DNA from 4 places in the Lysinibacillus sp. JNUCC-52 genome. Region 2 is predicted to be linked to each of the others. Evidence: riboswitches for the same ligand, from Rfam matches in the RefSeq annotation. Region 2 holds a riboswitch; each other region holds the start of a gene.
The links. A riboswitch is a leader RNA that binds a small molecule or an ion and turns the genes downstream of it on or off. The one in region 2 is predicted to bind cobalamin.
Positions count from the first base shown of each region.

Region 1 (7,998 bases), 1.6 Mb from region 2:
CAATAAAAATGTTCGTTGCCCATTTTCTAATTTAGCTAAATAATGTAAAAGCTTTGCAGCATAATAATTGTCTAGTCCAGCAGTTGGTTCATCTAATAATAAAACAGACGGTTCCATTGCGAGCACACCTGCCATCGCCACACGTTTTTTCTGTCCGACACTTAAAAAATGAATCGGTTTCTCTAGTAATGATTCGACCTCTGTTTGTGCGACAGCCCAGGCGATTTTTTCCTCGATTTTTTCTTGTGACCAGCCAAGATTTAATGGACCGAAAGCGATGTCTTGCTTTACGGTACCTGAAAAAAGTTGATTGTCAGCATCTTGAAATACGATGCCTACTTGTTGGCGTAATGCTGATAATGCTTTTCTTGAATAGCTAAGTGCTTCGTTGCAAAAGGTAATATTGCCAGCGGTCGGTTTTAAAATCCCATTTAGATGCTGAAATAATGTTGATTTACCAGCACCATTATGACCGAGTATGGCGATTTTTTTCCCCTTTGGAATTTGTAATGTAATATCTGTTAGTGCTTCAGTACCGTCTGCATAGGCATACGATAACTGTTGAAGCTCAAAATAAAGTTCAGTCATGAGAAAAAACCTCCATATAAGATGAGGAATAAAAAAATAATAACCATTCCAAACCAATTTTTCTTGCTGTATCGTACACTATCTTGCCAATAGACCGATTCGCCACCACGTGCCTGCATCGCATTATTAAGTTCGCGACTACGTTGAAACATTTCGGCAAACAATGCTGCAATGAGCATGGAAATCGACCTAAGCCATTGCATAGGTGATTGATAGCCAAGGCGTGATTGTTGCGCAAGATGGATTTTTTGCATGCTATTTAAAAAAATAAAAATAAATCGATACGTAAGCTCTACTAACTCTACAAATAAAACAGGTAGATGCCATTGTCGTAATACGTGGCAAATAGATTGGACCGATGTTGTTAATATTAAAAAGTACAAACAACTAATGCTACCTAGTACACTGAACAATAACTGCTGTGCTGTAATCAAACTTGCATTACCGATGAAAATGGTCCAATGACTAAGTGAAAATGCAAAGCGATGTGCTGGTAGTATACTTGAATTTGGTGCAATTGAAATCAAAATAGATACTAAACTAGATAGTAGAAAAAAACCTGGTAACAATAGTAATTTTACATAATATGAAAAGGGAATTTTTGCGTATAAAATGATAAAAGCACTCATTACAATAAATGTAATGAGTGAAATAAGTTCATCTTTCACGATAAGCGATAATAGCAGTAACCCTAAGGAAAACGTCATTTTTTCTAACGGATGAACAGTCGCTAGTTTATTCATATAAGCATATTTATCAATGAGTAACATTGTTTAACCTTCCTTATGCTTGCCGCGCATATAGCCTACAAAATAGCCGATAAAGCCAGCACCAATCGCAGCCTGTAATACGAATAATAAGCTTTCAATTTCACCGCTTGGTGGCTCCCATAAGCTTTCAAACCATGGTTCATACTCTGCATTAATTTCACCGATTGCAGCTTCTGCTTCTCCGTCAGCACCACCAAATTCTGCACCCTTTTGTACGAAAAGGGGGATGATTGCTAAAAGTACAACGACAGCTAGTAGCAGTAAATTTTTCTTCATCCTAATGTGCCTCCTTTGCTGAGAAAACACGAAGAGCCTTTAATTCGCTCACATTGTATTTTTTTAGGAAATTCATGACGATAACAGTTAAAATTCCTTCACTAATTGCGAGAGGAATTTGTGTTAAAGCAAAAATCCCTGCAAATTTTGTGAATGAAGCCATAAAGCCTCCTACTTCAGAAGGGAAAGCTAGTGCTAATTGAACTGAAGTGACAACGTAAGTACCTAAGTCCCCAAGCATCGCGGCAAAAAAGACAGCGATAGAAAATGAAAGACCAATTTTTTGAGAACCTTTAAAGACATAATACGCAATAATTGGACCTACAATCGCCATTGAGAAAGCATTCGCACCTAAAGTAGTAATACCACCATGCGCTAAAAGTAAAGATTGAAATAATAAAACGATTGTTCCGATTACGCTCATTGCTAATGGCCCGAAAAGAACCGTACCAAGACCAACACCAGTAGGATGTGAGCAGCTTCCTGTTACTGATGGGATTTTCAGTGCTGATAAAACGAATGCAAACGCACCTGATAAGCCTAATATCATTTTTGTTTCAGGATTTTCATCAATTGTTTTACGAATAGAACGCAATCCTAAAATAATAAATGGAATCGAAACGACCCACCAAAAAATCGCCCATTCAATCGGCAAAAACCCTTCCATGATATGCATGGCAAACGCTCGATTTGGTACTAGTAAAAAAGCTAGTAAGAAATAACTAAGTTTCCAAAATGAAAATTTCAAAACCATTCCTCCTTCACAGTCATTTTCGAATGTAGGATGCGCAATAAAAAAAGCACTTCTCCGTCTAGGAAAAAGTGCATAGCTGAAAAAGCAAATACTAATGGTCATTTGCTAAGCCGCACACCTATCCTCGTAGGTTGAAACGATCACGATTTTTTCGGCAGGTCTCCTGGCTTAAGATCAACATTTTATAGGCCTTCCCGTCCTTTGGACAGTGACATTTTCTATAAAATTCCCTCATACAGTGGCGGGACCGCGCCGGACTTAAACCGGCTTCCCTTTTAAGCGAAATGTATACACTTCGCACCGAAAAAAGATGAAATTGTGAGTTTTCACGAAGAAGTGTAACATGTTTTTCCAATCATAAGCTATTCTTTTTTTGTAAAAAGATTTTTTAATAGAATTACATTCTAGAAAATTCAGATAAATGTAAGAGAGAATCAATCAATTTTAACGGAATATTTGTTGAAATTTTATTAAAAATCTAATAAATAAAAAAGAAATGTTGAAAAGAGTAAAAATAATAGGCTATGATAGAAACAGTTTTATATTCGTTTTATTAACATTTCATTTCAAAATTTAAATATAAATCCATCATTAAGTGCTCGATAGACTTCGAGATAATAGGGAAATCGGTGTAAATCCGATACAGCCCCCGCTACTGTAATAGCTGATGAAATCGCAATGCCACTGGAAACTTGGGAAGGCGCGAAAGTAAGAGGAAGCTTAAGTCAGGAAACCTGCTTAGTTGATGATATGCAAACTTTTCGGAGGGAGAAGTGAAGCGAGAGCGGATACGTGTATATTCGTTTTTATTTTGGCTTCTATAAAACCTTTACTCTTCGATGTTGAGTAAAGGTTTTTTCTTTTTCCTAAAAGTCAATGAGGGGAGAACAGCAATGACAACTTGGAACTTAGAGGGCATGAAAACACATCTTTTTATTTGTAATGGTAGTAGTTGCATGAAAAAAGAGGCTGAGGAAATTACGTTGGCCATACGAGATGAAATAGAGAAATTAGCACTCGATAAGGAAATACATACAACAAGAACGCGTTGTAATGGCAGATGCAAAGATGCATGTGTTGTAATCGCGTATCCACAGGGAAATTGGTATCGTGTGACAACAGTAGAGCATGGTAGAACGCTTGTAAAAGATTTAAACGATGATTCTTTACATAGTGAGCATGTGTTTACTTTGACAGAAGGTACGTTGCAGCGTACCCCGCAAACAACAGCCATCAAAGGCATCGATAAGGTGAAAGAGGGGTAAAAAATGGCGCAAAAAGGAAAGATTTTTGTTGTAGGCTTTGGACCTGGGGATTTCAAGCATATTACAACCCGTGCTGTAGAGGCATTACAACAAAGTGAATTTATTATCGGTTATAAAACATATGTTGAGCTCATTCAAGATTTAGTAAGTGCAAAGTCGATTGTTAGTACTGGCATGACAGAAGAAGTGTCACGTGCACAAGAAGCAGTTCGTCAAGCCGAGGCTGGAAATATTGTTGCGGTTATTTCGAGTGGTGACTCGGGCGTATATGGAATGGCTGGACTTGTATATGAAGTCCTCATTGAGCTTGGTTGGACGGAAGCAACAGGGATTGAAGTTGAGATTGTGCCAGGAATTTCTGCTATTAATTCTTGTGCAAGTTTGCTAGGCGCACCAATTATGCATGATTCTTGCACGATTAGTTTAAGTGATCATTTAACGCCTTGGAATTTAATTGCAAAGCGTGTGGAAGCTGCGGCGATGGCGGATTTTGTCATTGCTCTATATAACCCTAAAAGTGGCCGCCGTACACGTCAAATTGTAGAAGCGCAACGAATTTTACTAGAATATCGATCACCTGATACGCCTGTAGGACTTGTGAAAAGTGCCTACCGAGATCGTCAGGAAATAACAATGACAACGTTAGCAGAGATGCTCGAGCATGATATCGGCATGTTAACTACAGTAATTATTGGCAATTCATCGACATTTTTCTATGACAATAAAATGATTACACCGCGTGGCTATCAGCGCAAATATACACTTGGAGAAGAAAAACAGCCTTTACGTCCACACCAGCGTTTAAGAGAAGAAAATGAACCGTGGGCAATGAACCAAGAAACAGGTACTGCACGCCAAGACTTTGCGGCAGATCCCAATGCAGGACGGATGAAAAGTAGTATTGCAATAGCACCTGCGCCTGTAACAGTACCAGAAAAATCATCATTGGAAATGGCAGCAACAGCACTTGCCATGGTGAAAGGAACAACTGTCACAAAGACAACAACAAAGTTAGTCCAGCAAAAAATGGAGTCGATTTTTGAACTTGCTGTTAGTCCAGGGGTAGCAAATAAATTTTTCACGCCACAACAAATGATGACGTTAGCTGAAGTTGTGGGAGATGAAGGCACGATGGAATATACACCAGACCATCAAATTCATTTGAAAATTCCGACGACAGAGCCTGAAATGATTACTGAAAAGTTAAGAGCAGTAGGCTTTTTACTTGCACCAATAGGGGATGTGCTGTCATTAAAAGCCTGTGATTTCTGTTATGGAGAGAAGGCGGATTCAATTCCATATGCAGAGGAAATTCAAGATAAGCTTGGTGGATTATCCCTGCCTAAAACTTTAAATATTGGTTTTAATGGCTGTGGCATGGCGTGCTATCGAGCAGTGTTTGACGATATCGGTATCGTCTATCGAAAAAGTAAATTTGATGTTTTTATCGGCGCTAAGCCAGTAGGGCGTACAGCCCATGCGGCACAGCCCGTTGTAGAGGGGCTAGAGCCAGAACAGCTTATTCCGCTTATTACAGACATTATTGAGGAATACAAGGCAAATGCACATCCAAATGAACGCTTGTTCAAATATTTCAAACGGGTGAAAAAAATATTGCATTTTACGTATCAAGATATGTCGTCAAAAATAAAAGTAGAGCCAGCTCCGTGCGGCGACTAGTGAGGAGATAAAAAAATGAAAGCAATTTTATTTGTTGGCCATGGTAGCCGTTTAGCAGCAGGAAACGACGAGGTGCGCACGTTTATCGAGCAAATGACACCTCGAGTTGATAAAAGTTTTTTAGTTGAAACATGTTTTTTGGAGTTTGCCTCTCCTAACATAGAAGAAGGTATTACGAATTGTATAAACAAGGGTGCTACAGAGGTCCATGTAATTCCGATTATTCTACTTCATGCAGGCCATTCAAAAATGCATATACCTGCAGAAATCGAACATGCACGTGAACATTATCCAAACATTACATTTACCTATGGGCAAACAATCGGTATTCATGATGAAATATTTGCTATTTTAGAAGACCGCTTAGCAGAAATCGGCTTTAATACTGAAGAAGAACATAAGGATACTGCCATTTTATTAATTGCACGAGGTGGTAGTGACCCAGCTGCAAATGGTGATTTTTATAAAATTACTCGTTTGTTATGGGAAAAACTGAACGTTCCTTATGTGGAAAGTGCTTTTATGGGCGTGACAGATCCTCGTGTTGAAGAAGGCATTGAACGCTGCGTTAAACTAGGGGCGAAAAAAATTATTATGCTACCGTACTTTTTATTCACAGGTATTTTAATGGAACGTATGAATGGTATGTGCGAGCAATTTAATAAGCAATATCCTGACTGTGATATTCAAATTGCTAACTATTTTGGCTACCATGAACGTTTGCAAAATGTCCTTTTAAACCGTATTGAGCAAGCAGTAAATGGTACATCAACAGGTATGCAAGATTTAGAAAATTATCGTGCTTATGCGGCGGTACATGGACATGCGCATCATCATCACCATCATGACCACGACCACGATCACGATCACGACCATCATGACCATGACCACCATCATGACCATCATCATAACGAGGAGCTAGTAAAATGATTTTCATGTTAGCAGGTACGAGTGACGCAAGGAATCTTGCACTTGAATTGCAGTCAGTGGGCTATGCTGTGACGGCGACAGTTGTGACAGATTCAGCCGCTTCAAGCCTTGCAGAGGTAGGTCTACCACATCTAGTTGGTAGACTAACGGCTGAGGAAATGGCAGCAATACTTACAGAACGCGGATATCGTCTAGTTGTCGATGCTTCACATCCATTTGCAGAGGAAGCATCTAAAAATGCGATGGCAGCAGCAAAGAGTGCTGGTGTTCCATATATTCGATATGAACGTGCGAATGAGCATTATGACCACCCGTTGATTACAGTTGTCAAAGACTATGAGGAAGCAGCACAATTAGCCGCAACAAAACGTGGTGTCATTATGCTGACAACTGGCAGTAAAACGCTTGCAACGTTTACAAAAGTATTACAAGGCCTAGAAAATACACGTGTTATCGCACGTATGCTTCCGCGCCTTGATAATATGGAAAAATGTGAGGCACTTGGTGTGGCACAAAGAGACATTGTTGCTATTCAAGGTCCTTTTTCTAAAGAATTAAACGAAGCGTTATTTCGTCAATATGACGTGACATTGATGATTACGAAAGAAAGTGGCAAGGTCGGCTCAGTCGATGAAAAGCTTGACGCAGCGCTGGCTTGTGGTATTGAAACAATATTAATCGCACGACCAAATATAAAATACGGCCAGCAATATTCCTCATTTGAGGAAGTAGTACAGGCGGTACAACACATACTTTAGGAGGCATTCCATATGGATTTCAAAACAGATTTCAAACCATTAACAGTAGACCCAGACAAAATTTATGACTATAGTTTCTCGATAATTGCAGAGGAAATGGGCGAACATGATTTTACAGAAGATGAGTGGAAGATTGTACGTCGTATTATCCATGCTTCTGCTGACTTTGAATTAGGACGTAGCGTTATTATTACACCAGGAGCGATTGAAGCAGGCATTAAGTCAATCCTTGCAGGTCGTCATGTCATTGCTGATGTACAAATGATTGAAAGTGGTTCAGGAAAAAAACGTTTCCAAAAGCATGGTGGGGATTTACACTGCTATATCGCAGATGAAGACGTTTCTATTGAAGCAAAAAAACAAAATACAACGCGTGCGATTATCTCTATGCAAAAGGCTTCAAAATTACACGAAGGTGGCATTTATGCAATCGGAAATGCACCGACAGCCTTACTAGAGTTAATTCGCTTAATTAAAGAAGGGTTAGCCAAACCAGACTTAATTATTGGTATGCCAGTAGGGTTTGTATCAGCAGCAGAGTCAAAAGAAGAGCTGTTAAAGCTAGAGGGAATTCCTTATATTACAAATGTTGGGCGTAAAGGCGGTAGTACAGTGACGGTTGCTGCTTTAAATGCCGTTTCATTATTAGCGGACGAACAGGCGAAAAAATAATGGAGCGGAAGCCAAAAAAGGATCCTAAAGACATGCGTCACGGTTATACAACAGGAGCCTGTGCAACTGCAGTTACAAAAGCAGCATTACTAGCACTCATTACAAATGAAGAGCAAGAAACGAGTACTATTCATTTGCCTATTGGACGAGACGCAACATTTACGATAGAAAAATGTACGTTTAGCAGCAATGAAGTAAGCTGTGAAACGATTAAGGATGCTGGTGATGATCCAGATGCGACACACAAAGCCCTTATTATTGGCACAGTAAGCTGGGCTAATACACCTGGGATACATTTAGATGGA
Region 1 is NZ_CP065546.1:4,606,851-4,614,848, forward strand. Features, by position in the region: gene JNUCC52_RS22780 (energy-coupling factor ABC transporter ATP-binding protein) at 1-588, opposite strand, end outside; gene cbiQ (cobalt ECF transporter T component CbiQ) at 585-1,358, opposite strand; gene JNUCC52_RS22790 (energy-coupling factor ABC transporter substrate-binding protein) at 1,362-1,634, opposite strand; gene JNUCC52_RS22795 (energy-coupling factor ABC transporter permease) at 1,636-2,382, opposite strand; cobalamin riboswitch at 2,525-2,708, opposite strand; cobalamin riboswitch at 2,965-3,144, shown strand; gene JNUCC52_RS22800 ((2Fe-2S) ferredoxin domain-containing protein) at 3,282-3,653, shown strand; gene cobJ (precorrin-3B C(17)-methyltransferase) at 3,657-5,333, shown strand; gene JNUCC52_RS22810 (sirohydrochlorin chelatase) at 5,349-6,263, shown strand; gene cobK (precorrin-6A reductase) at 6,260-7,021, shown strand; gene JNUCC52_RS22820 (precorrin-8X methylmutase) at 7,034-7,693, shown strand; gene JNUCC52_RS22825 (cobalt-precorrin-5B (C(1))-methyltransferase) at 7,693-7,998, shown strand, end outside.
Region 1: linked by a shared signal. The riboswitch ahead of JNUCC52_RS22800 ((2Fe-2S) ferredoxin domain-containing protein) and the one ahead of cobT (nicotinate-nucleotide--dimethylbenzimidazole phosphoribosyltransferase) in region 2 are both predicted to bind cobalamin.

Region 2 (7,998 bases):
GTAATCTTTTATTTCAAGAAGCGTATCGACGTCATTTAATGAAAACATTCGACGATTACCTTCAGTTCGGTGTGGCTCAATTAAATGGTGTTCTTCATAATAACGAATTTGGCGTGCCGAAAGCTCGGTCAATTGCATCACGATACTCATAGATAATAACGGCATCGTTCGTCTAATTTCACGACTCATTTAAGTCCCCCCAATACCCGCTTATCATATAACGAAAAATTTTCACTGTCAACAAAGATGTAAGGTTTCCTAACATGTATTTTTAATTTTTTTTTGAATTGATGAAAAATTGTTAAAAACTATAAAAAGATAGTCCAAGCTTTAGCCAAACTCGAAATATTTTACAGTTCATCTTTAGTCTTCAATATAAGATTTCTGCGATTGGTTTCCGCCTCGGACGGACGCTTTTCTCGGGGCAAGAAAGTCGAAAACAGCATTTGACACTTTTTGTATACAATCTTTTTAGATTCAATCATATGAAAATATAGAATGCTGCATATGCTCCTTTTTAGCATGCGTAACTTCAACAGCTCTTTATGTATGTCACTACAATAAAATGGCGTTTCCACTCGTTCTGTTCCTGCTGACCTATTGAGATATTGCTTTAATTCACTAGCTTTAGTATGAAAGCAAAACAGCTAGCATTCATATTACGATAAAACCCCCACCACAAATCCGTGATGGGGGTTGTCTAACATCTATTTATAGCTTATTTTCGTAAGCTTTGGACCGCGCTACAAATGGCAAATTTCACGTGCTCGTATGTCAATCCACCTTGAATAAATGCTGTATATGGCGGACGAATTGGACCATCTGCTGTTAGTTCAATGCTTGAGCCTTGAATAAATGTACCCGCTGCCATGATGACATCATCTTCATAGCCAGGCATGTATGCAGGCTCAGGGGCATAATGCGCATTTATCGGTGAGTTTGCTTGAATTTCACGACAGAATGCAACCATTTGATCTGCTGTTTTAAACGATACTGATTGAATTAAATCTGTACGCTCAGCATGAAAGCTAGGGAATGTGTTCATGCCCGCTTCCTCTAGCATAGCTGCTGTGAAAATGGCGCCCTTTAACGCTTGACTAACCACATGCGGTGCTAGGAAAAACCCTTGATAGAAATCACCAAGTGTATTTAATGTTGCACCTGCTTCTGCTCCAATACCTGGTGATGTCATTCGATAAGCACATTTTTCAACTAAATCAGCTCTACCTGCAATATAGCCTCCTATTTTGGCTAAGCCACCACCTGGATTTTTAATAAGAGAACCTGCCATTAAGTCTGCACCTACTTCTGTAGGTTCCTGTGCCTCTACAAATTCACCGTAGCAGTTATCAACAAAAATAACGGCATGTGGGGCCAATTCTCGTACTTTCTCACACATTTCTGCAATTTGTGAGATCGTAAAGGATGGACGCGTTGCATAGCCCTTTGAACGTTGAATCGCTATCATTTTAGTATTAGGCGTTATAGCTGCAGCGACTGCCGTCCAATCAATCGTTTCGTTATCGATTAAATCTACATGGCGATAGCCAATTTTATAATCTTTCAGTGAACCTGTATCTTTGTCACCACCATCGACAATTGATTGTAGCGTGTCATATGGTTGACCTGAAATATAAAGTAATTCATCACCTGGTCGAAGCACACCGAATAGACTAAGCGTAATCGCATGTGTACCAGATATAATTTGCGGACGGACTATCGCTGCCTCTGCTCCGAAAACTTGTGCATATACACGCTCAAGATTGTCACGTCCCTCGTCATCATAGCCATAGCCATTAGAAGGGTGTAAATGATAATCACTTACTTGATGTGCTCTGAAGGCGGAAAGTACTTTTTGCTGATTGAAGAACGCCATATCCTCTACTTTCTTGTGATAAGGTCGCACCTTTTCTTCTATTTTTTCCGCTAATGTTAACGTCTCTGCTGTTAAATGGGTTGTAAATGTCATTGTTTTCGTCTCCGTTTCAAATTGTTCTTTCCTATCTTATCAATTTGTTTGCAACCCTGCAAAAATTGCTATTGTGTCTAGCTGTTAAATGCGCTAAGCTAAGGGGCGGACTTACTACAATTTATTCTCGTTTAAGGAGGGAAAGTGATGGCTTGGGAAGTTTTTAGCATCATTGGGACAATTGCCTTCGCTATTTCCGGAGCAATAATAGCAATGGAAGAAGAATACGATTTATTCGGTGTATATATACTTGGCATTGTAACTGCTTTTGGTGGTGGGGCCATTCGTAATTTATTGATTGGTCTACCTGTGACAACATTATGGGGGCAAGATATGATGTTCCAAATTGCGATTGCTGCTATTACTATATTTTTTATTTTTCCACATCATCTTATACAGCATTGGCACCGTTGGGGCAATTTCACAGATGCTATTGGTTTATCGGCTTTTGCGATACAAGGTGCATTGTACGCTGTCAAACTCAATATGCCTATTAGTGCCGTAATTGTTGCTGCTGTTTTAACTGGTTCAGGCGGTGGTATTGTTCGTGATTTATTGGCAGGACGTAAACCACTTGTTCTCCGCGATGAAATTTACGGTGTATGGGCAGCACTTGCTGGCCTACTTATTGGACTGGAGTTACTGCCAGGAGACATCTTCTTATATGCATTATTCGGAGTCATTACGATATTACGAGTTCTTTCTTATATGAAGAAATGGCGTTTGCCATTACGGAAATTAAATCGAGCATAAGCAATACCTTCTATTCATTCTTTTGCAGTATATAAAGAAGAAAATACGAGTTGATGGTAGCGAAGGCGGTGACTCCTGCAGGAACTGCACGCATAGTAAGACGCAACAAACGACGCGACAGCGACGGTTGCGGCTTACGATGTGCCCGCGGAAAGCACCCCCGCAGCGGACATCAACGGCACCGTAAAAAAGGGCTAGTTTCATTCTTTTGCAGTAAATAAAAAATTAGAAGAGAATACGAGTTGATGGGAGCGAAGGCGGTGACTCCTGCGGGAACAGCACGCTCAGTAAGACGCAACAAACGACGCGACAGCGACGGTTGCGGCTTACGGTGTGCCCGCGGAAAGCACCCCTGCAGCGGACATCAACGGCGCAGTAAAAAATTGCTAGATTGATTCCAGTCAATCTAACACTTTTTCTCTTTTGTCCTCGCTCGAAGCTTTGACCTCTCAAATGCCCCATCACTTCTCTTCAACTAGCGCCATCGTTTCTGCTAATGTAGCCATATTGCTCATCATCGAACAAGCTGCATCTAGAATTGGAAAGGCTAGTGCTGCACCAGAGCCCTCTCCCAATCGCATATTCATATGAAGCATCGGCTCAACTCCTAGCAATTCGGCTGCTATTTTGGCACCCGGCTCTTCAGAGGCATGTGAAGGTATAATATAGTCTTGTACTTTTGGTTCAAGTTCATATGCTATTAGTGCTGCTATTGTAGAAATAAAGCCATCAATCACAACTGGTTTCCGATTTGCAGCTGCAGCTAGGATACTACCCGCCATCGCACCTATTTCTAACCCTCCCACTTTTGCAAGTATATCCAGCGCATCATGACGATTAGGTTTATTTATTTCAATGGCCTTTTGAATAATCGCTACTTTATGTTCAATTCCTCCTGCCCCAAGCCCTGCACCGAATCCCGTCACTTCCTGTGGATGACAACCACGAAGTACTGATAATATAGCCGCACTCGGTGTTGTATTGCCGATGCCCATTTCACCTGTACCAAGAACATTTGCCCCTTTTGCTATTTCTGCTGTTGCAATTTCAATACCTACTTCAATTGACTGGATTGCCTCTTCCCTTGTCATTGCTGGACCTTTTGCCATATTGTCTGTACCATGCTTAATTTTTTTCATTAACACCTTAGCATCAAGCGGTATATCCTCTTTGACTCCAACATCTACCGTTACAATTTTTGCATTTGTTATTTTGGCAATTGCACAAACACCTGTTACCCCTTTAGGGAAATTTAATGTTTGTAAAAACGTGACATTTTGCGGATTTGATGTTACCCCCTCTTCACAAACACCATGATCAGCTGCACAAACAATGATTACTTTGTTATCAAGTTTTGGATATAGTTCTCCCGTAATACCAGCTAATTGTATAGCTAGCGACTCCAGTTTCCCTAAACTGCTTGGAGGCTTGCTAAGTGAATCAATACGTTCCTTAGCTTTTTCCTTCATTGTATTATTAGTAGGTTGAATGCGTTGAATCGTTTGTTGTAATAATTGCATCATCATCTCTCCTTTTTTTAGCCATTTACATATAGAATGAAAAAAAATAGAAAAGCCTGTAGTTTATTTCATAACAAATAAACTACAGACTTTTCCATCGTCTATATCATTCAAAGCAATTAGGCAGGTCTCCTGGCTCAATTTCAACATTTTATAGAACCTTCCCAGCATAACGCTAGTGGTATTTTCTATAAAACTCCATTTTACAGTGGTGGGACCGCTAAAGCATTTCACTTTATTCCCTATTCTCCCATAATGGGCACCTAATGCTTTTATGTAATTACTTTAAATTTACGATAAAGTTTTTTTCGTGTCAATATTGGATAAAGTTTGCGTGACAGCATTTTGTGCACTGCCAATGTTAAGTATAAACTAAATAAAATAAGGTATTTAACAACTGAATTGTTAAATACCTGTGACCTACATTATTTAAATTCTAATTCCCCATCATAAGCAAGCATGCCGCCTTCTAGGTTTGTTACATCAAAGCCTTGTGCTTCTAAATATGCACATGCATTTGCTGAGCGTCCGCCAGCTTTACAGACGATAATGTAAGGTTTAGATCTATCTATTTCTTCTAAGCGCTCAGGGATTGTTCCAAGTGCAATATGCTTAGCGCCTGGAATGACACCTTGTGCTACCTCGTCATCTTCTCGCACATCGATAATGTATAAGTCCTCGTTCGCATCTAGTTGTTCTAATAATTGCGTTGTATCCATCGATTTCATCTTTACAGTCCTCCAATATATCAATTTCCTATTACATTATAGCGTGAACGAAAAAAAACAGCTAGTGATGTAACACTAGCTGCCTAAAAATGACTCTATTCTTCTGTCTCTAAAAATTCGACTTGCTTTGCTGGAACGAAAGTAGAAATTGCGTGTTTGTAAATGAGATGCTGTTTACTTTCAGCATCGACTAGTAATACTGTAAAGTTATCATAGGATTTCACTGTTCCTTTTAGCTGGAACCCGTTTAACAGAAACACAGTTACAAAAACACTGTTTTTACGTAGATGGTTCAAAAACGTATCTTGCAAATTGATTGATTTCATAGAATGCGCCTCCCCTACTCTCTTTCTACCTCTTCATTCCTATAGTAGCATGTTATCCCAATTTATCAATTAGTAATTTTTAGAAATTATTAAAGTTTTTAGTCTTTTTCAATAAAATGAATATCCATCTTATTGCGGAAATAAGTAAGTTGTCTTTTCGCATAGCGACGAGAATTTTGTTTTAAATTTTCAATTGCTTCTTCTAAAGTGCATCGACCATCTAAGTAATCATATATTTCCTTATAGCCAATTGCCTGAATTGACTGTACGCCTCGAATATTTTGCTGCCACAACCCTTGTACTTCTTGCAACAGCCCTTTGTCCATCATCAAATCTACTCTGCGATTTATGCGATCATATAACGCATCGCGTGACATATTTTCACCTAACCCTATAATTAAATGGCGATAAAGGGGGATTTCTCCTCGATTGTGTTCTTCTGAGGCTTTTGAAACACCACTTAATTCAATCATTTCTAATGCTCGAATGACGCGTCGCGTATTGTTAGGGTGAATTGTTTCCGCCGTTTTCGGATCCAATGCTAATAGTTTTGCATGCATTGCTTCAGGACCTAACTTTTCTAGCTCCTCATAATAAGCCTTTCGTGCTACCTCATCTACTTGCTCCTCGGTAAATTGGAAATCATAGAGCACGGCTTGTACATATAACCCAGAGCCTCCAACAATAATTGGTAGCTTTCCTCGTGCTTGTATTTCACTAATTTTGGCACGTACCAATTTTTGATAATCTGCTACCGAAAAGGATTCTGTAGGCTCCTTGAAGCTTAATAAATGATGTGGGACACCTTGCATCTCTTCCGCAGTAATTTTCGCAGTACCAATATCTAGGCCTTTATAAATTTGCATGGAATCGCCGTTAATAATTTCACCATTAAACTTTTTTGCTAACTCAATGCTCAGTGCTGTTTTACCAGAGGCTGTTGGTCCTACGATTGCTACAACCTCTGCTTGCTGTATTTTATTTTGTATCATACTTTTCTAACCACCGTAATAAAACTTGATGAACCGCCTGATGATTGTCTTCATTTAAAATTTCATGTCGCTTATCTTCAAATAAATAGACTGTAACATCCTGTACACCTGCTGCTGCAAAGCGCTCTGCCACATTATACACACCGTGACCACCATCTCCAACAGGGTCCTTGCTACCACTTATCAAAAGGATCGGTAAGTTTTTATTTATTTTTTCAATCTCATTTTTTCGATTCAGTACCATAAGACCCGCCGTTAAATCAACAAAAAATTGATTGGTTGGTATAAAGCCACAATATGGATCATCAATATATTTTTGCACCTCGTGCTCTACAGAACATAACCAATCATATGCTGTTTTAGCATTTGGAACTTGCTTATTGAAGCTCCCAAAGCTCAATTTGTTTAGTAAAGGGCTCTCCATCTCTTTGCCTCGTTGCATTGCCAATACTTGTGCGACATAATGCCCAATCTTATGCAGTGTTGAGACATTACCTGTTCCACAAAGTATAACGTTATCCACGTCATTGCTGTAAAGTTGAATATACCTTCTAGCAATGAAAGAACCCATACTATGTCCGAACAAGATGAATGGCACATCTGCAAATTGAGCATGCATAGCTACAATCACTTCATGAGCATCTTCTACAACACGATCAAAACCATTTTTTTCAGCGAAAAAGCCTAATGTGCCGTTGTAAGATGCCGTTTCTCCATGCCCACGATGATCATGCATCGTCACTGCATAACCTGCTACACATAATTTTTGAGCAAATTTTATATAGCGACCACTATGCTCTGCCATGCCATGTAAAATATGAATATGACCTATGCATGGAATAGTCGGCGTTAATGTTCGCGTAAACACAAAATGTCCATCTGACATTTTCATATAACGCTCTTCCATATTACACCTCCACATCCGCAAAACTTGTCGCATCGATTATGGCTTGTTCTAATTGCGCAACATAGGTATTTCTTTGAGATTCTGAATAGTGAAAACGCTGTTGCATTACTTGAATTACTTGCTCCTTATATCGTTTCACTGCATCAATATCAAAGTATAATAATCCCGTGCGACGAATAAAGAAATCACAAGGTGTGTACACCATTTCCGCTTCTATACCATAGAGCAGCATCGCATGTAACACGAGAGGCATTGTACTGCCATGCTCATGTAAATACTTCACCTGATCAAATAAAGCGTCCACATTCGTTCCATACTTTTGCACAAGATGCTTCGCTTCATCATAGTTCAGGCCATACTGCACACCTTCTCTTGCTTTATACGCAGTGTAATCAGGGAAATTAATGGCATTAATGCCCTTTGCACCAGATAGAGATAGTTCACGTGTCATACATGGACTAGCATGCTTAAATTTATGAGTTTTGACGATTTTATCAACGATTGTTTCTGCCATTTGGCGGTAGCCTGTTAACTTGCCACCTGCAATCGTCATCAAACCACTTGATGCTGTCCAAATCTCATCTTTACGCGAAATTTCAGAAGGGTCTTTCCCCTTTTCGAAAATAAGTGGACGTACACCTGCCCAAGAAGATTCAATTGTTTCTCTTGTAATTTCGGCTGTAGGAAAAATATTTTTAGCAGCTTCAATTAAATAATCTACATCTTGTTGTGTTGCAGTTGGGTGTATAGGATTTCCTTCATAAACTGTATCCGTTGTCCCTATATAAGTTTTACCATCACGA
Region 2 is NZ_CP065546.1:1,512,427-1,520,424, forward strand. Features, by position in the region: gene JNUCC52_RS07885 (MerR family transcriptional regulator) at 1-189, opposite strand, end outside; gene JNUCC52_RS07890 (methionine gamma-lyase family protein) at 719-1,969, opposite strand; gene JNUCC52_RS07895 (trimeric intracellular cation channel family protein) at 2,117-2,722, shown strand; gene cobT (nicotinate-nucleotide--dimethylbenzimidazole phosphoribosyltransferase) at 3,184-4,242, opposite strand; cobalamin riboswitch at 4,348-4,524, opposite strand; gene JNUCC52_RS07905 (rhodanese-like domain-containing protein) at 4,668-4,970, opposite strand; gene hfq (RNA chaperone Hfq) at 5,066-5,296, opposite strand; gene miaA (tRNA (adenosine(37)-N6)-dimethylallyltransferase MiaA) at 5,395-6,288, opposite strand; gene JNUCC52_RS07920 (alpha/beta fold hydrolase) at 6,275-7,195, opposite strand; gene JNUCC52_RS07925 (glycerol-3-phosphate dehydrogenase/oxidase) at 7,197-7,998, opposite strand, start outside.

Region 3 (7,998 bases), 770 kb from region 2:
TACTGAAAGCACCGATGTTAGTATTACCTGTTTATGCAATTATTTACGGTGCCCATTTATTACCATATTCATTCTTTTATCAATCAAAAAATTATCGATATAGTTCAATTTTTATTTGTTTCGCTATTTTAATAAGTATACTTTTCTTCCATTTAAACATAATTTTTGTCCCACTAATCGTAGAAATCGGTGTGCTATTCTTATTTTTCATGTTGCAAAAAGAAATAAAAACTAGTCTAAAAAAATCAGACTAGTTTTTTATCTACCTAGTAATGCTAAAAGCATGGCACCGATCTCTACCAAATGCTTTCTTAGTTACTAATTATATTAATAATCTTCTGATGAGCATCTTTGGCTTCAGGGATTGGCATTACAACAAACACATGAATCATTTTAGGATAAACATAGGTAGTGATTGCAATTCCTTGTTCTGTTAATTTTTCGTCAAGTTTCATTGCATCTGGATATAAAGCTTCGTGTGTTCCAATAAAATGAGTAATCTTCCCAAGTCCTTTAAAGTCACCGTAAATCGGACTAAATAATGGGTCGGTTAAATTTTTATCAGCTGCCCATATTTTTGTAATTACTTGCATTCCCTCACGAGCTAAGAGGGGGTCCTTTTCATCATATTCAGGTATAAGAGGATTACTCAAACTCATATCAACACATGCAGACAATAAAATAATATCTTTCGGCTGAGGCAAATTCTCATTCTTTAAAAGTTGCGCCAAACCAAGTGCAATATTTCCGCCAGCCGAATCTCCCATGATAGTCAATTGGTGAGTACTTTCAATAGTTCCAATAATATCTTTATAAAGGCTGAGGATTTTCGGATAGGTATCCTTATAGTTATAATGAGGTACTTTAGGATAAATAGGAGCAATTATTTTTGCATCTAACGATTGTGCCATATTATCCATAAATAGCCAGTGTAAATCTAAAGGCTGACTCGTCCAAGCACCACCATGTAAATAGTAAATAACTTTTTGATTCGAGGACTTTTGATCATTTAATGTAAAGACTTGCATACCCTCGAATGACAGCTCCTGAACATCACTTGAAAATTTAACATCTTCTCCAATAACATAGGGTTTTGTATTTTCAGTACCCCTTTGCTGTAGGAAGCTTTCAGTGTTTTCGATAGTAGAAAAACTCTTTTTATTGCCTTGGGAAGTTATCCATTTTTCAAATTGAATACTTTCTACAGAACGTTCTCCATTATAAGTTTCTACGCTCATATTGTATTTCACTCCTTTAAACATTTTATTGTTCATTTACATATCACGACTTGTTTGATAATCCATCACTATTAGAAGGCTTGATTGAATAGAAGGCTTGAAGAGGTATTCAATTAAAAACACGTTGGTTGAAGTGTCATAATCCATTTAGTTTATGCAATTGTATCATACATTTTTACTAATTATTGGACTTTATTACAATTATAGAATGGAAAGTAAGATACTCAAAAATGAATATTATACTAAGGAATGTTAAGACATACATGAAAAAGCTACGAATGTTGTATCAACATTTCGTAGCTCTCATGTAAACATTATTTATATATGCTTATAGGTCATTTTTTAAAAGTCAGTCACAGTATACTTTCGTAATAATAGATACACTGCTCACTCAATTTCATTCATATGCCTTATCTGTTTGTTCTTGCTTCTTTTTCAAATACTCCGCACGTATTTTTTCAATTTGCTGCTTTTTATCAAATTTGGCAGGCTTGTTTTTTTCATGATACTTTGTCACAGCTACCTTACCTTTAGTATCCAATTGATATTTCCCCAATTTGTTCACCTACTTTTCTTATCCTTAAAGAGAATTAATTCACCAAATATACTATACCTTATTTTACTGAGGTAAACCTTATTATGTACTGATAATCTTGCATATATCGGTAAAAACATTAAAAACTTTCGATTTCAAAAACTTTTAACATCTTTACTTGCATCTACTTTACCTGTTCTATCACTAATAAAAAATGTCTTTTCGCTCCTGTAACCATCTTTGCATTCCTAGTCGTAGCAATTATTAAAAGACTATCCTTATGAATCTTAGAGTACCATCACCAACTTTAGATAAAAAAATCCCCTGAGCATTTTTGCCTTTCAGGGGATATATTTTAATAAAACGCTTATGGAAAAGGAACGTTTTTTCTTATACTATATAATTAAAAAGTTGATTGCTGTACTTGTTGACGTAACGTTTTGGCAGCAGTAACCATATGTGCTAGTGCTGCCACTGTTTCAGGTTCTTTTCTTGTTTTTAGACCACAATCTGGATTGACCCAAAATTGATTTTTGGATAATACTTGTAGACTATCCTGCATGATACTTAACATTTCTTGTTCACTCGGCACACGAGGGCTATGAATATCATAAACACCCAATCCTATCCCTTTTCCATATGGATTGATTTGCAGGGATGTAATAAGCTCTCCATGACTGCGTGACGTCTCGATAGATATAACGTCAGCATCCAGTGCACTAATTGGCTCGATAAAATCATTGAACTCACAGTAACACATATGTGTATGAATTTGTGTTTCATCCTTTACACTAGCCGTAGCGAGCTTAAATGCATTCACTGTCCAATCCAAATATGCGTCCCAATGCTCTTTACGTAAAGGCAAGCCTTCTCGCAATGCAGGTTCATCGACTTGAATAATAGAAATGCCAGCCGCCTCTAGTGCCTCAACCTCTTTCCTTAGTGCAAGCGCAATTTGATAGGTCACTTCTTTCCGTGCAATATCGTCACGTACAAATGACCAGTTTAAAATCGTAACTGGGCCTGTTAACATCCCTTTCACATAGCGATTTGTTAAACTTTGTGCATAGGCCGTTTCTTTCACTGTCATCGGCGCTTCCCATGCAACATCACCGTAAATAATCGGTGGTTTTACACAACGAGAGCCGTACGAAACGACCCAAGCTTTTTCTGTAAAAGCGAAGCCTGTTAGTTTTTCACCAAAGTATTCCACCATATCTGTACGCTCAAATTCACCATGCACAAGTACATCAATATCTAAATCTTCTTGTATGGCAACCCACCTTTTCGTTTCTTGTGCGACAAAGTCAGCATATGCTTCATCTGAGATCTGTTTTTTACGCCATGCATTACGCGTGCGCTTCACTTCTTCAGATTGAGGGAAACTTCCAATCGTAGTCGTAGGGAATAGTGGTAGTTGCAGTGACTGTTGTTGAATAAGCTGACGAGTATTAAAATCATTTTGACGTTCAAAATCCTCTGACGAGACCGTTTGCATTTCTTGTTGAACTGCCTGATTATTTCGTACTGGATGTTTTTTTAATGCATCAATTGCTTTCATGCTTTCAGAGATTGTGTGATTTGATGAGTGGTTTTTTTCTTTTAAATATTTAGCCACCTCTGATATTTCAGCCAATTTTTCATCAGCAAATGCAAGTGCATTTTTCAAGACAGGGTCTAGCTTTGTTTCAAGGGCGGTCGAAATCGGCACATGCTGTAAGCTACATGACGATTGAATCCATAGCTCTTGTACACTAGTCAACTGTTCGATTGCCTTAATCGTTGTACTTACCTCTGCTAAATTTGCTCGCCAAATATCTCGTCCGTTAACAATACCTATCCCCAATACTTTATCCTGTGGAAAACCAAATTGGCGTAGTGCCTCCATATTTTTCGTATAGCCATGAACAAAATCTAAGCCAAATCCTTGTACAGGGAGTTCAATTAGTGTGTTATAAGCTGATAACGATTCAAAATACGTTTGTAGCATAATATTGGCCTCTGGAACAGCGGCTGCTAATTGTGTATATATTTCTTGCACTAGTTTGACCTCAGCCTCTTCTAAAGTGGAGACTAATGCAGGTTCCTCTAATTGAACCCAGTCAGCACCAGCTGTAACGAGTTCTTGGATTACCTGCGCATAGAGTGGTAGTAATGCTAAAATAAAGGCAACTTGTGATACTTTATCGTAGCCTTTAGTTAGCTTGCAAAATGTATAAGGTCCGATTAGCGTTGGCTTTGCAGTAATGCCAAATGCATCTTTAACCTCAAGGAAATCTGTAAGTATTGTATTCTCTGTTAATTGTAGTGTTTGTCCTTCATATTCAGGTACAATGTAATGATAATTTGTGTTAAACCATTTCGTCATTTCACTAGCAACAGCTTCTTTATTTCCGCGCGCTACCGCGTAATACGTTTGTAAATCAACCTTTCCACCTTGCCAGCCAAAGCGCTTTGGCACTAAACCAAACATCGTCGCTGTATCAAGCATTCTGTCATAGCGTGTAAAATCCCCTACAGTGACAATATCTATTCCGCTCCGAAGCTGCCTATCAATACGTGCAAGACGGATTTTTTTAATTTTTTGTAAGAAATCTTCTTCTGTAAGTTCATTTCTCCAAAACGCCTCTAATGCCTTTTTCCATTCACGGTCTTCTCCTATATATGGATAGCCTACTACAGTTGTGGTATACGTCATGTTACATCTCTCCTCAAATTAAAATAAAAAAAACCATCTTCCTTTTCGGAAAATGGTAGTTATTGTAAATCTAATTAGCTATGACGAAGCGATACGATAATGTATTAATTGTCGTATATATTCGTTAGTCGCACAGTGCCAATTCGGTCACATCTCACCACCTATTTCCACGTAGGTTATTTGGTGTGTACTAGACATTGGCAGGTCTCCTGGCTTCTCATCAACACGCCTCACAGCCTTCCCAGTTCCCCAGTGGCATTTGTGATTTGCTCCGATTTACAGTTGCGGGACAGCGTCGGATTTACACCGACTTCCCTTTTAAGCCAAACTTTCATTTGGCACCAACTCTTACACAATATTCAATTATGCTCTTACTATAGCATACATTTTTCTGAAAAGTATAACTTTTATACAGTTATGCGCATATTTTCAGTAGATTGTTACAAGAGGAGTAATTTTAACTTGTACTAATTGATGCCAATATAATAAAAAATATACTAAAAAAGGTATTTTAAGTAATTTGTAGAATTATATAGTTATTACAAGAAATAGCGAGGAGGAATACTATGATTGTCGGTTTACATCATGTACAACTTACAATTCCTAAAGGCTCTGAGGAGCAAGGAAAAGCATTTTATTGCAATGTACTGGGGTTAAAAGAAATAGAGAAACCAGCATCTCTTAAAGGGCGTGGTGGTTTTTGGCTACAAGTAGGTAATCAAGAAGTACATGTCGGCACAGAAGATGGCTTTGATCGACTCACAACGAAAGCACATATTGCTTATCATGTAGAAGATGTTGCACATTGGAAAAAGATATTAACAGAACATCAAATAGAAATACTTGATTCTGTTCCAATTCCGCATTTCGAGCGCTTTGAATTTAGAGATCCTTTTGGTAATCGAGTAGAAATTATTCAGCCGATTTAAAATGAAAAAGCAGCCATCTTGCTAATGGCTGCTTTACTATTTATAGTTTAAAGTGCTGAACTTCTTTGTTTAACTTCTCTGCCATCGATGCTAAATGATCTGTATTTTTTGAGATTTCATCCATCGTCGCGACTGTTTGATCGATTGTTGCGGTCGTTTGCTCTACCCCTGCGGCAGATTGCTCAGATATTGCTGCTATTTCATCGATAGAACGGTTAATTTGTTCCGTTGTTGTGGAAATACCTTGTAAGTTTTCTGTGATGCCTTGAATATTACTAAACATACTATTAACGGCTGAAGCAATTTGTTCAAAGGTTGTATTTGTAGTCGTAATTTGCTCTGTGCCCCTTTTTACTTCTTCATAGCCCGTTTGAAGTGATGCTGTAACCCCAACTGTTTCATTTTGAATACGTCCCACTATAGATGAAATATCCGTCACAGAATAGGATACTTGTTCAGCAAGCTTGCGCACTTCATCGGCCACAACCGCAAAACCTTTGCCTTGCTCCCCTGCCCTTGCTGCTTCGATTGCAGCATTCAATGCTAATAAGTTGGTTTGGTTGGCAATATCATCAATAACAGAAACTAATTTAGAAATTTCTTGTGATTGCCTATTTAAGCCTTCAACATTTGCAACAGCCTCTTGGACGATTTTATCAATAGCAAACATTTGCTGTGTTGAAGTATTCATTAAATGTTGTCCACTTGCTGTAAGCTGCAAAACTTCACTCGAATAGCCTTGTAAATCTTTACCTTGTATATTAGCCTGCTGAACATTTATTTTAAATGTCTCCATCATTTGAGCTAAGTCTCCAGCATTATGTGCTTGTGATTCAGAACCACCCGCTAGTTCAAGCATTGTGAGGGCAATCTGTTCTGCACCTGTTTTTACTTCTAAAGAAGATTGTGCAAGTTGTTCACTGTTGGCAGCAACGTTCCCAGAAACTACATTTATCGAACCAATGATTTCATGGAGCTTACGATTTAATGCATTTGTCGATTGTACGAGTAAGCCAATTTCATCTTTCATTCTTTCAGGCAATGGAGGCTGACTAATATCACCATCTGCCATTTGCGAAATTTTTTGTATGACTGCTTTTATCGGATTGGCAATCATATGCGCCGATATGTAAGCGGTTACAATCGCGACGATAGTAGTGATTATACCTATCATTAAACCTATATTCATCGTTTGCTTCGATTGAGCAATCATCTCCTGCCCAAGCTTATTAATAGAAGCTTCTCTTGCACCTGCAAGCTCCTCGTACCCCTCTCTAATTTCTGTTGCAAGACGATCAACAGAATTAAGATTTTGAATAGCCGCTTCTACATTTCCTTTGTCATATTCAGCAAATACATCCGTTTGTACAAAACTTCGCCATTCTCTTGCTTTTTCAACCGTCTTCGATAAGCTTTTATCTGTCGACAATTCATTTAGTATTGTATTGTTTTCTTCTGCGATTTTAATATAATCATCGAATTCTTGTTTATATTTTTGATTTCCCGTAAGTACGTAGCTTTTCGCAGCAGTTGTTCGAACACTAATCGTTGATGATAGTTTTTCACTTGCTGTTAACAACTGTAACTCTTTATTGACAATTTCCTCTCCAGCACTAATGACACGTTTATTGGCGAAAAAGCTATAGGTGTTAAAACAAGCGATGAAAAATACTACAATAAAAAATGCACTAATAATTTTAGCTCTAATTGTTTTGAACCTAAGTTTTTGTAACATACTATTTTCCCCTTTCGTTCGTGAAATTATTTAAATTCCTACTATTAATCAACATTTCCCGCCAACTTTTGCGGGCAATGTATTCATCTATTTCTACCTAAATATAACATATATTACCTATCACACCTATGACTCTAACTATGTATTTCACACTTTTTAATAAGCAAAAAAATCCCCATAATACGTGCTTTTATAAGTATTCTTCGACTAATAAAGTTATTTTTATATCATTCCTTACCCTTATTTTGATTTCTCTATTTGCACATTGCCTACAAGCTTTTCAATAATATCGAGGTACATTATTTTTATTACTATATTTTTTGAAAAAATGGGTTGGCATGCATTGTTAGCCGTATGTTTCACAGGTTTTATTTATCAAACTGAAACATTTGTAATGAAACTGTAAATTCAAGCGATAAAGCCTTTTATATCAAGGTTTACAGATATGTCAATGCTCACTGTGGTAACATTTACCTCACAGAAGCCCTACTTTTTCATGCTACGATTATTGCAACAGCAAGCAAACAGATATGATTTTACTGCTCGCTTACAGGAGGTAAAAAGTATGAAAAAAAATTTTTTAAAAACTACACTAGCATTGTCGATTGGATTTAGCTCATTTGGAATCGCTCAAGCATCCTTTGAACCAATCAAAGTGGAAGCTGCAACGACAAATGCACAACATAATGACCAAGCTGTTGCAGCGAAGGCAGATCAACTTATTCAAACAGGGAAAAGTTTAATTGGTAAGGCCACATACAGCAATTCAGTGTACAAGTCTACATATCCTTACAAGTTTTCTTGTGCTTCATTCATCATGTATATTTTTGAAAAAAATGGAGTTGATATTGGGACGTATAATG
Region 3 is NZ_CP065546.1:742,681-750,678, forward strand. Features, by position in the region: gene JNUCC52_RS04065 (DUF7010 family protein) at 1-254, shown strand, start outside; gene JNUCC52_RS04070 (alpha/beta hydrolase fold domain-containing protein) at 312-1,238, opposite strand; gene JNUCC52_RS04075 (hypothetical protein) at 1,636-1,794, opposite strand; gene metE (5-methyltetrahydropteroyltriglutamate--homocysteine S-methyltransferase) at 2,177-4,471, opposite strand; cobalamin riboswitch at 4,654-4,832, opposite strand; gene JNUCC52_RS04085 (VOC family protein) at 5,038-5,400, shown strand; gene JNUCC52_RS04090 (methyl-accepting chemotaxis protein) at 5,441-7,135, opposite strand; gene JNUCC52_RS04095 (C40 family peptidase) at 7,701-7,998, shown strand, end outside.
Region 3: linked by a shared signal. The riboswitch ahead of metE (5-methyltetrahydropteroyltriglutamate--homocysteine S-methyltransferase) and the one ahead of cobT (nicotinate-nucleotide--dimethylbenzimidazole phosphoribosyltransferase) in region 2 are both predicted to bind cobalamin.

Region 4 (7,998 bases), 280 kb from region 2:
GCTTGCATTAGGAGCAAATGTTACTGGACGACCTACGATTACAACAGAAATGAAGGAGGACGTAAAAGCTATTCAAGAAATAGGTAACCCACATGAACCGTCATTTGAGCAGATTGCTGCATTGAATGCGGAAATACTTATTGTCCCACCAAGCTTCCAGCAGTTCGCTACAACGGTAGAGGCTACTGGTACGAAAATTGTCTACTTGAACATGAATTCAGTAGATGATATTAAAAAAACAATTACTCAGTATGGTGAATTATTTAATAACACGGCAAAAGCCAATGAGTTAGTTGCACAAATTGATGAGAAAATTGCACAAGGCGCTACAGAATCAACGTTAGATGCCCTCATTGTTTATGGAGCACCAGGTACATATTTAGCAGCACTAGATAATTCGTTATACGGGGATATCTTAAAGAAAGCTGGAGGTAAAAATATCGCAGCCGATTTACCAGCTACAGAAAAGTTTCCCAGCTACGCGACTTTAAGTGTTGAAAAAATTGTGGAACGTAACCCAAAAGTAATTATGCTGATTACGCATGCAAATCCAGCGACAGTAAAAGAAGGGTTTGAAAAACAATTGAAAGAAAATGCAGCGTGGAAAAATTTAGATGCAGTAAAAAATAATCAGATTATCATTTTACCAGCAGAGCTGTTTGACAATCCCGGTACACAGGTTGTTGAAGCCATTGATTATATGCGAGAAGTTTTAAAGACAGCTGAAGAAGCTGTGAAATAATTCTTTTATAGCGGGGTATAACGATGATAATAGAAGAGGAAAAATATGCACACCCGCTTGCTAAAAAACGAAGAATGGCGTTAATTTTGTTACCAATACTTTTGGTCATAGTGAGTGTCGGTAGCCTTATGATTGGCCAAGTTTCGTTTTCAGTAAGTGAAGTGTTTAATGGAATTATTAGCTCAGAAGATACAATGGCACGGCGAATTGTGTGGGAAATCCGTATGCCCCGTATACTAACAGGTATGATAGTAGGCGTTTGTTTGGCTATTGCAGGTTCGATTTTACAAGGTGTTATGCAAAATCCATTAGCTGATCCAGGGGTTATAGGAATTACATCCGGCGCGGGCATTATGGCGGTGGCTGTAATGGTTGTTTTTCCTGGCTATATCATATATTTACCTATTGCAGCCTTTTTAGGCGCTTTTGTCGCCGCAATGATTGTGTATTCTTTATCGGTGAAAAAGGGTGGTACATCCCCAATGCGAATAATTTTAGTGGGTGTAGCCATTAATGCACTTTGTGGTGCAGGAACAAATGCACTTATGATTTTGTATAGCGATCGTGTACAATCTGTCCTACCATGGTTGTCGGGTGGCTTGACAGGTGTTGGTTGGGTGCAATTTAAAATGATTATTTACTATGTTCTTGTAGCACTTATATTTTCAATTTATGCAATTAAACATATACGTATCATGCGTTTAGGAGATGAAATGGCAAGCCTTTTAGGGCACAATGTAGAACGCAGTCGATTCTTTTTAATTGCCTTAAGTACGTTATTGGCGGGAATTGCAGTAAGTGTTGCTGGTTTAATTGGGTTTGTAGGTTTAGTTGTACCACATATTTTGCGACTAATTATTGGTGGAGATCATAAATATTTACTACCTACTTCCGCGTTGGCTGGTGGCTTACTTGTTGTGTTTGCTGATACAATAGCGAGAACCGTATTTGATCCTATTGAGTTTCCTGTAGGCATTTTGCTAGCATTCGTTGGTGGACCGTATTTCCTTTATTTAATTCATAGAAAGGGGAATTCCATTGCTACGAACTGAGCACATACAGTATCAACATGAGTTCACTCAATTTCGATTAAATGATATTAACCTGAAAATTAATGAAGGGGAAGTTGTAAGTTTAATAGGTCCGAATGGCTCGGGGAAATCAACATTATTACGTGTAATATCACGTCTTTTAAAACCAAATAGTGGGACAGTTTTTTTAAATGAGCGTAACATTCATGAAATGAAGTCTAAAGAAGTAGCTAAAACACTAACGATGCTCCCGCAAATGAATAATCATCAATTAGATTTAACAGTGCGTGAGTTAGTAGAGTTTGGGCGTCATCCACATAGCGGAGGAAAGACGGTCCTGTCTAAAGAGGATAAAGAAATTGTTGATTGGGCGATTGACGTAACTAGACTGAAAGACTTACAAAATCGGGTACTACCTTCGATGTCTGGGGGTGAGCGTCAACGTGCTTGGATCGCAATGACTGTAGCACAGCATCCCAAAGTGTTGCTTCTAGATGAACCAACAACATATCTAGATATTGCACACCAATTAGAAGTGATGGAGCTTGTAAAAGAGTTAAATCAAAAATACAATATGACCGTTATAATGGTGTTACATGATATTAACCAAGCGGCACAAAATAGCGAACGTCTGATTGTATTAAAGAAAGGCAAAATCTATTACGATGATTCACCACATTGTGTATTATGTAAAGAAATGTTTCAATCAATTTTTGAAATAGATGCGGAAATTTATATGCAAGACGGAAATCCAATCTTTACGCCGATAAAATTGTGCTCAAGTTCTTGTGAAAAATCGTAGGCTATTTTTAAAAAGAAATTAGAACTAAAACTACAACACTATATACATTAATCTATTGAAGAAAAGGAGACTAAAAAATGATTGGTATAATTTATTACGCATATGGCGCACCGAAATCTTTAGACGATGTAACACCTTATTTTACACATATAATGAAAGGTAAAACACCACCACCTCATGTAATTGAAAATGTGACGGCACAATTTAAAAAATTAGGTGGTATTGATCCATTAGCAGCAAATACGGGACGTATTGCTAAAGGGCTGGAACATGCTTTACAGCAACGTGTAACAGAGCCTGTAAAAGTATATAACGCATACAAACATACAGAACCTTATATTCCAGATGTTGTTAACACAATGCTTAGAGATGGTATTACAACTTTTATAACACTACCTGTAAATCCGATTATGTCTACAGGGGCATCAGCGTTTCATGATGAAGTTAGTACGTTATTAGCTTCTCATGACGTTAAAGTTATCCATGCGAAAAATTGGCATTTAAATCATGATTTACTTGCTGTTTATAAAGACCGTGTTCAACGTGCATTTGAATGGATTCCTGCTGAAAAACGAGCACAGACGCATGTTTTATATACAGTCCATAGTCAGCCTATTGACCCTGAAAGAAACGAGCACTATGTGCGCCAGTTTTCCGAATTAGCCGAAGCCATTTCTAAAGAAGCACAAATTGCGAACTGGCATGTTACATATCGAAGTGGTCATGGGAAAGGTGACTGGCTAGGTCCAAATGTAAAAGATAAAATTAATTCATTGCAAGGCGAGGGTGCTCAAGGTATCGTCACATGTGAGCTTCTTTCACTTTCAGCGGATATTGAGTCCTATTTTGAAGTCGGATATGAATGTCATCGATTATGTGAGGAACTGCAAGTTGAATTTGCACAATCGGAGTTTCCAGGTGATAGCTATGATACCATTCAAGCTTTAGCTGCCATTGTCGAATCATTTATTCCCGCACAATAACTGAACAGGTTAATAAATTACGATTAACTATTGTAAAGTCTATATTGCCATCTGATGTCGATATTCCATTGATGTCAGATGGTTATTTGTTTTATATCAATATAGCGAACAGAATAGCCACGAATAAATACACTTCATTCTAATCTGAACTAGCATAAATGATATCTAACAAACGGCAAATCTATTTTAATATTTTTTTGTGTGTATAATGAAAAATTGAATAGAAGTTATAGGGCTTACGATAGTGGCTAAAATATGATAACAGCTATAAAATTATATAAGTACATATTAAATATAATACGCAGTTTAATTTAGGCTTCAGTAGGTAGAATAATAATTGCTTAACATTTGATAAAGCTTATCATGGAAAACCGTCTATCATTCTTTAGAACTATTGACGATATTATTAATTATACTAACCTAGCTAGTCATTTTTCATTTATTAACCGTTTGTTGTTCCTAAAGAAAATAGTGAAAAGTTACACTATAAAGAATTCGCTTTTCTTGATTTACTTTTTACTTGAAGGATGGTACACTTAATTGTGTTCAACAACAATATATTGTGTTAGTTTTATATAGGTACTACTATATGTAGTTTAATAGGGAAGTTCGGTATATCCGACGCTGTCCCCGCAACTGTTAAGCTGACGATGATTTAATCCACTGTGCATTCGTATGGGAAGGATATCAGAGAATGAAGCAAAGCCAGGAGACCTGCCTATAATAAAACAATTCAACCTTTCTTCGGGGAATAAGAAATGGGGACGTGACGATTTTTTTGTTTTTTTACGTTTCTAACTTAGGCTGTCTCTCCCAAGAGATAGCCTTTTTATATTATGAAAAGAGGGAATTTAAAATGAAACTTTATACGAAAACTATATGCCCAAAATGTCTTTGGGTCAAATCGGAATTACAACGTGCAGGACTTGAAGCAGAAATTGTGAATATTGATCACGATGAGCAAGCAAAACAAAAAATTATGGACGCAGGTTTTTTAAGTGTGCCTGTTCTTGAAGTAAATGACACATTTATAGGAGATGTCAAAGAAATTGTTTCTCAAATTGAGATGATTGCAATATGATCGTTTATGCTAGTCGTACAGGTAATGTGCGAAGTATTGTGACGAAATTAGATGGGGAATCTATTGAAATTTATGATGGATTGTTGCTGACTGAGCCCTTTCTATTAATTACATACACGGACGGCTTAGGTGATATTCCTGCAAAAGTAGCTCGCTTTTTAGAGCAAAACAAGGAATATTGCAAGGGAGTAGCTGTAAGTGGTAATAGTAATTTTGGGCACCATGTGTTTGGTGGAGCTGGCGAAAAAATTGCAGAAACCTACCAGGTCCCGCTAGTGCGTAAATTAGATTTACGTGGATATCAGGCTGATTATGAAGTAATACAAACGTTTTATGAAACGAGGGTGAAGGGATGAAAACATACTTAAAGCTTAATAATGAGGTGCTTAATCGCTATAGCACGACGGGTCAATTAGAGCTTGAAAAGGACCGTGAAGCAACACGCCGTTATTTTTTAGAATATGTAAATGTGCGTCTACGTTATTTTATTGATATTGAGGAGAAAATACGCTATTTAGTCGATGAAGGTTATTACGAGAAAGAGTTTATCGACATGTATGAGATAGATTTTATTAAACACTTATACAAAAAAGCATACGATTACAATTTCCGCTTCCCATCTTTTATGAGTGCAAGTAAATTTTACGATAGTTACGCAATGAAAAGTCGTGACGGGGAAGAAATTTTAGAAAAATATGAGGATCGTATTGTTATCATCGCTTTATATTTAGCACAAGGGAACACGGTTTTAGCAGAACGTTCCGTTGAAGCAATGATGGAGGCGTATCAACCAGCAACGCCAACCGCATTAAATAGTGGAAAAAAAGCGCGTGGCGAATTAGTAAGCTGCTTTAAACTTTCAATGGATGATTCAATGAATAGTATTGCTGAAAATATTGGTTATTGTTTAGAGCTATCACGCCTTGGCGGTGGAGTAGGGGTAAACTTAACAGATTTACGTCCATTAGGAGATCCAATTAAAGAAATTTTAAATCGTGCAAGTGGTGTGATTCCAGTTGCTAAACTTTTAGAAAATTCCTTCAGCTATTCCAATCAGCTTGGACAACGTAACGGCTCTGGCGTTGTCTACCTAAATATTTTCCATGCTGATATTGAGAATTTTATTTCATCGAAAAAGCCAAATGCTGATGATAAAATCCGACTTGCAACGCTATCAACAGGTATTATTATTCCAAGTATTTTCTTTGAACTGATGAAACGTGATAAAGATATTGTGTTGTTCAGTCCATATGATATTTATAAAGAATACGGGAAACGAATGTCTGAAATTTCCATTACAGAGATGTATTATGAGCTACTAGATAATCCTAATATCCGTAAGATTAAACGCTTGAATGCGCGCAGATTATATACAGAAGTGAAAAAAGCGCAATTTGAATCAGGCTATCCTTTCGAAATCTTTGATGATAATGTCAACGATGTACATCCACTCAAAAATATAGGTCGTGTAAAAATGTCGAACCTATGTACAGAAATTTTACAAGTACAAGAAACAAGTATCATTACTGACCAAAATGAATCAAATGAATACGGACTAGATGTATCGTGTAACTTAGGCTCAATTGATATACATGCCGCAAGTAAAGTAAGTGATTTTGGTACATTAGTAGATACAGCAATGCATCTTTTAACGAATGTGTCGCAAATGACGAACATCACGAATGTACCGCCTGTAGCTAAAGCCAATAAGTTAATGCATTCTGTAGGGCTTGGATGTATGAATCTGCATGGTCATCTTGTTACAGAAGGGATTATGTATGGCTCTAAAGATTCAATTGCTTTTATGGATAGCTTTATGGAAGCGATGAACTATTATTCACTTAAATCATCGATGGAGATTGCTAAGGAACGAGGCGAAACGTTCTACCGTTTTGAGGATAGTGATTATGCGTCAGGCGTTTATTTTGATCAATATGTTAATAAAATTGAAGAAGAGCTTTCACCAGTTGTATTAAAAGCATTAGGAAATATTCCAATCGTGACATCGAAAATGTGGGAAACATTAAAGCAGGATGTTATGGAATATGGTTTATTCCATTCTTATCGTCTAGCTATTGCACCAACTGGTAGTATTTCATATATTCGTAGCTGTACAGCTTCAATTGCACCAAGTACGGAGCGTGTAGAGGTGCGTGATTATGCGGATAGTCGAACAATTTATCCAATGCCACATTTAACAAATGACAACAGTCATTTATATGTGGAAGCATATGATGTGAATCCATATGATTTAATCGATTTATACGCAGCATCTCAAAAACACGTAGACCAAGGGATTTCGATGACGCTGTATGTCACGGATAACTGGACAACGGAACAGTTAGCGAAAATTTACATTTACGCTTGGGTAAAGGGAATTAAATCAGTTTATTATGTCCGTCAACGTTTGCAAAGCTTAGAGGAGTGTGTCGCATGTCAAATATAATTTACGAAGCGGTCAATTGGAATAAGTCAACGAGTGAACTCGCACAAGTATTTTGGGACCAACAATGGAAACAAATTTGGTTTCCAGAGGAAATTGCGGTAAGTAAGGATATTCAGCAGTGGAAAAACTTCGAACACCAAGATACGTATAAGAAAGTATTTGCAGGCTTAACATTACTTGATACAGTTCAAACGAATATTGGGATGAACCGTGTTGCTGCATATACATCGGACCTTCAAGAAAAGGCTGTTCTTACTGTATTTGATGCTTTTGAAGCAATCCATGCAAAATCTTATTCTTATATTTTCACAACGCTTTGTACAAATGAAGAAATTGACGCGCTATTTGAATGGGTTAAGAAAAACGAATACCTACAATATAAGGCAAATAAAATTGCGGATATTTATAATGGCATTGAAGAAGGGGATTCAGAAAGTTTATGGAAAGCGATGTTCTCGTCCGTAATGCTAGAATCGTTCCTATTCTACTCTGGTTTCTTCTATCCATTGTACTTAGGCGGACAAGGCTTTCTTCGCAATAGTGCAGAAATTATTTCCCTTATTTTACGTGACGAATCCATCCACGGTGTGGCAGTAGGCTTTTTCGCACAAAATTTATATAAGCAATTTTCGAAGGAAAAGCAAGAAGAGTTGACTTTATGGGGATATGAATTATTGCTGGATTTATATCAAAATGAAATGAATTATACAGAAGATATTTATGCAGAAACAGGGTTATCACCTGAAGTAAAAGCATATGTTCGCTATAATGCCAATAAAGCGTTAATGAATGTTGGTTTTGATCCAATGTTCCCTGAAGAAGAAGTGAATCCAATCGTAATGAATGGTATTCGTAATGAAGGTTCAACATATGACTTCTTTTCACAAAAGGGTTCTACTTACGCAAAAGCAAA
Region 4 is NZ_CP065546.1:1,232,178-1,240,175, reverse strand. Features, by position in the region: gene JNUCC52_RS06495 (ABC transporter substrate-binding protein) at 1-742, shown strand, start outside; gene JNUCC52_RS06490 (FecCD family ABC transporter permease) at 766-1,794, shown strand; gene JNUCC52_RS06485 (ABC transporter ATP-binding protein) at 1,781-2,575, shown strand; gene JNUCC52_RS06480 (ferrochelatase) at 2,653-3,558, shown strand; cobalamin riboswitch at 4,119-4,294, shown strand; gene JNUCC52_RS06475 (glutaredoxin family protein) at 4,415-4,639, shown strand; gene nrdI (class Ib ribonucleoside-diphosphate reductase assembly flavoprotein NrdI) at 4,636-4,995, shown strand; gene nrdE (class 1b ribonucleoside-diphosphate reductase subunit alpha) at 4,992-7,085, shown strand; gene nrdF (class 1b ribonucleoside-diphosphate reductase subunit beta) at 7,073-7,998, shown strand, end outside.
Region 4: linked by a shared signal. The riboswitch ahead of JNUCC52_RS06475 (glutaredoxin family protein) and the one ahead of cobT (nicotinate-nucleotide--dimethylbenzimidazole phosphoribosyltransferase) in region 2 are both predicted to bind cobalamin.